DNA from 2 places in the Limosilactobacillus oris genome. Region 1 is predicted to be linked to the other one. Evidence: predicted binding sites of a transcription regulator. Region 1 holds the regulator's gene; the other holds the start of a gene.

Evidence for each region. The regulator CtsR, encoded in region 1, represses protease genes until heat stress. The targets are predictions, from matches to a motif close to TTGGTCAAAAAAGGTCAAANA.
Region 2: N4599_RS09295 (ATP-dependent Clp protease ATP-binding subunit) is a predicted target of CtsR. The motif match lies at 835-855, and genes of this name have one in related genera.

What each region holds. Positions count from the first base shown of each region.
Region 1 covers NZ_CP104398.1:931,273-933,466, forward strand. The annotation lists gene N4599_RS04840 (ATP-dependent Clp protease ATP-binding subunit) at 1-1,000, opposite strand, end outside; gene N4599_RS04845 (CtsR family transcriptional regulator) at 1,016-1,483, opposite strand; gene adhP (alcohol dehydrogenase AdhP) at 1,626-2,194, opposite strand, start outside.
Region 2 covers NZ_CP104398.1:1,886,352-1,888,545, reverse strand. The annotation lists gene ptsP (phosphoenolpyruvate--protein phosphotransferase) at 1-55, opposite strand, end outside; gene N4599_RS09305 (phosphocarrier protein HPr) at 55-321, opposite strand; gene N4599_RS09300 (hypothetical protein) at 440-625, opposite strand; gene N4599_RS09295 (ATP-dependent Clp protease ATP-binding subunit) at 893-2,194, shown strand, end outside.

The DNA of each region.
Region 1 (2,194 bases):
CAGATTCAATGTACTTTTGGTACTCGTCAAGGGTAGTCGCCCCGATTGTTTGCAGTTCTCCCCGGGCTAAAGCCGGCTTCAAGATGTTGGAGGCGTCAATGGCCCCCTCAGCACCCCCGGCTCCAATCAGCGTATGCAGCTCGTCAATAAAGAGGATGACGTGCCCGTCCGCCTGGATTTCGTCAATCACCTTTTTGAGACGGTTTTCGAATTCGCCCCGGTACTTAGTGCCCGCGACCAACGAACCCATATCGAGGACCATCAGCCGCTTATTAGCCAGCTCAGCTGGAACCGTTCCGGCCACCATCTCTTGGGCTAGGCCTTCAGCAATAGCGGTCTTCCCTACTCCCGGCTCACCAATCAGCACCGGGTTATTCTTGGTCCGGCGACTGAGGATCTGAATCGTCCGCCGAATTTCAGCATCACGCCCGACGACAGGATCCAGCTGCTGGTTCCGCGCCATCTGGGTCATGTCCCGAGCCAGCTTATCAAGGGTCGGTGTACCACTCTTGCGGTTGTTTCCCTGACGGTTGGTTTGACGCCGGAGCTGGCTTTCCGCTACTCCTAACCGCCGCAGGGTCACCTTCCGAACCTGACGGGGCAAAACATCTAGGCTAAAGAGAATCCGCGAAGACAGGACACTCTCATCCGCAATCAGCGCCAGCAGCAGGTGTTCAGTCCCAATTTTGAGGGAGTGCATCTGCTGGGCCTCCTGACCAGCCAGGGCCAAGACCTGCTTAGCTTTCGGTGAATATGGCAGGTAGTCAGCTGGGCCGAGCTGGTCAAGCGTTCCGTAACCAATTAGCCGTTCAATCTCTTCACGAATATCATCACTGGTAATTGAAAACTGCTCAAAAATCTTGTTGGCAATCCCATCCTTATCCATTGCCAACGCGAGCAAGAGGTGTTCAGTCCCCACTGCTTGGTGTTTAAAGTATTTAGCTTGTTCATGGGCAATCATTAAGACATGCTTAGCACTAGGAGTAAACATGTTATCCATTAGCAATCATCCCTTCTAACTTTCATACCGTAATCGATTCAGTAGCGAAATCAACACGCGTGCTCTTAACCGGGCTTCAATATCGGTATCGCCAACGTCCAGTGTCTGCTTAGCAAGTGCCACAAGCATCAAGTCACCCTCGCGCTGGGTGATGACCTTTTCATCGTAAAGGGTCTGAACGATGGCAAACGCATCACGTTCTCGAATTGAGTCGCCAATTGTTTGGATTAATGAGTTTAACACGTCAATGTTATCAAGTAAATTAACACGCTCAATCCGGATATAACCACCGCCGCCACGCTTGCTCTTGACGAGGTAACCATTTTGAATGGTAAACCGGGTCTTGATGACATAGTTGATCTGGGACGGAACCACGTCAAAGTGGTTTGCAATCTCGGAACGGCGAATCTCAATCTGAGCAGAGTCGCCCAGAATTTCTTTCAAGTAAGCTTCAATAATATCTGAGATACTCTTATTCTCCATCATTCACCCTCCGTTATCTGACTAATACTGACCATTATTTTATCATAATTTGTATTTTTTGCCCATCCAAAGTGCTCGTATAAGAAAACAGGACTGCAGCCTCGCTACAATCCTGTTTTCTGATTAACCTAATTAACTGTAATTACTTTTCGAGGGAGAAGTCAACAACGTTCCGACCAACAACCTTGTTGTCCTTTAATTCTTGGATCATGTCATTGATTTCGGAAAGTTTCCGGGTCTTAACGATTGGGTGAACCTTGCCTTCAGCACCGAATTGGAAGCACTCAGCTAGGTCTTGACGAGTACCAACCAGAGAACCGGCAACGATGATGCCGTCCAGAACAGTCTTGGCAATGTTCAGCTTCATGTCACCTTGTGGAAGGGCAACGGCAACTAACTTGCCATCTGGGCGCAGGGAGTTAACTGCTTGGTCAAAGGCTGCGGTCGTAACGGCAGTAACAACTGCAGCGTGAACCCCGCCAACCTTTTCTTGAATCTGTTCGTCAACATTGTCATCGTGACGGTTGATGCAGATTTCAGCACCGTTTTCCTTAGCAGCCTTCAGCTTGTCTTCGTTACCATCAACGGCGATAACGTGGGCACCAAAGACGTTGTGGGCAAATTGAATCCCCAGGTTACCCAGACCACCGGCACCAACGATTGATACCCATTGACCAGGCTTGATGTCAGCAACCTTCAAAGCCTTGTACA
Region 2 (2,194 bases), 960 kb from region 1:
CAGGAGCAATTGCAATCCCGTTGCTCGCTGCCAACCCATTTAGCAGTAAAGACATTAGTCAGTCAATCCTTCCTTCTTCATTGTTTCAGCAACGGCATCCAGGGCTTCCTTTTCGTCATCCCCACTTGCGGTGATGGTAACGTTGGCGTTTTGGCCCACACCAAGTGACATTACACCCATGATGGACTTCAGGTTAACGCTCTTGCCCTCGTATGACAGGGTAACGTCTGAAGCAAACTTGGAAGCAGCTTGTACCAAGATCGTTGCTGGACGTGCGTGGATACCAGTTTCAGCAGTAATAGTAAAATCGCGTTTTTCCATTATTAATCAGTCTCCTTCGAGCAGATTTACTTTTATCAGTGATTATTCTACCACCGATACACCTCGATAGATATATTTTAGCAATTGTAAGCGGTAAATACAAGCGAGTCCGGGGCACTTATCGCTTTACCAACCGGTAGATGATTTTACCGCCAATGTGCGCCTTCCCCACAATTTGGGTCCGGTAGGGATATGAGTGGTAGACCGGCTGAAATTCCTGAAACTGCTCTGGTCCAATTTCAAACTGGTCGATTTTCCCTGCCCGCAAGTCGTCGAGGAGCTGTTGATAATCTTGTTCTGCCATCTTCTCGCCTCCATTTTTCTTCTATTATACACGACCCCTGAGTGACCCTCTTTAGCAAACTCACTTGAAGAGTGCTAAAATAATGCTAAATCAGCTGCTTTTCCTGATTAGAAAGGCCATATCACCTCTGCAATCAAGCAGGCGGTATTTTTTAGCCAGGTCGAGACACTTGACTTGCGCTGTAATAAAAAGTAAGTATAATATAATCAATAGTCAAGAATGGTCAAACATTTTTTGCCATGATTTTATCAAGGAGGTATTTACCTGATGCTCTGTCAAAATTGTCATCAAAATCCCGCATCAATCCACCTACAAATGAACTTTAATGGTCAGCGGGTGCAAATTGACCTCTGCCAACAATGCTACCAAAAATTACAAAATCTCCAAACTAATCTGATGAACGGAGGTAACGGAATGAATAACTTTAACTTTGGAAGTCTCGAAGACTTTATGAACGCAATGAACGATATGCAAAGCCAGGCGGCCGGCCAGAATGGTCAAGCCGCTGGTCCCCAGGGGCAACAAGCCGGCGGGCGGCGTGGCGGTAAGGGCATCCTCGGCCAATACGGGATCAACCTTACTGAAATGGCGCGCCAGGGTAAAATTGACCCGGTAATCGGCCGGGACAACGAAATTAAACGGGTCATTGAAATTTTAAACCGGCGGACCAAGAATAACCCGGTCCTAATCGGTGAAGCCGGGGTTGGTAAGACCGCCGTAGTTGAAGGCCTCGCCCAGGCCATCGTTTCCGGCCAAGTTCCTGAAAAGCTGGCTAATAAGGAAATCATCCGTTTAGACGTTGTATCCTTAGTTCAAGGGACCGGAATTCGGGGCCAATTTGAAAAGCGGATGCAGCAATTAATGGAAGAAGTTCGCAAAAACAAGAACATCATCCTCTTCATTGATGAAATCCATGAAATTATGGGTGCCGGAAATGCCGAGGGCGGCATGGACGCTGGCAACGTTTTGAAGCCGGCCCTCGCCCGTGGCGACTTCCAATTAGTCGGCGCGACGACCCTGAATGAATACCGGAAGATTGAAAAGGACGCAGCCCTCGCCCGCCGGTTCCAACCGGTCGAAGTCGACGAACCATCCGTGGACGAAACCATCAAAATCTTGAATGGAATCAAGGCCCGCTACCAGGACTACCACCACGTCAAGTACACCGACAAAGCGGTCGTTGCCGCTGCCAAGCTCTCTGACCGCTACATCCAGGACCGCTTCCTGCCGGACAAGGCGATCGACCTCCTAGACGAAGCTGGCTCGCGCAAGAACCTGACCCTGAAGACGGCCGACCCGAACATGATTGAAAACGAGATTCACACGGCCGAAGCGCACAAGCAGCAAGCCGTTGACAACCAGGACTACGAGAAGGCCGCCTTCTACCGGGACCAAGTTACCCGACTGGAAAAGGCTAAGAAGGATGCCGAAGAAAACCACACTGAGGAGTCCGCAACGGTTACTGCTCAGGATATGCAAAAGATTGTCGAGGAAAAGACCAACATCCCCGTTGGTGACCTCCAGCAGCAGGAAGAAAACCAGCTACGGGACCTCGATAAGGAACTGGAA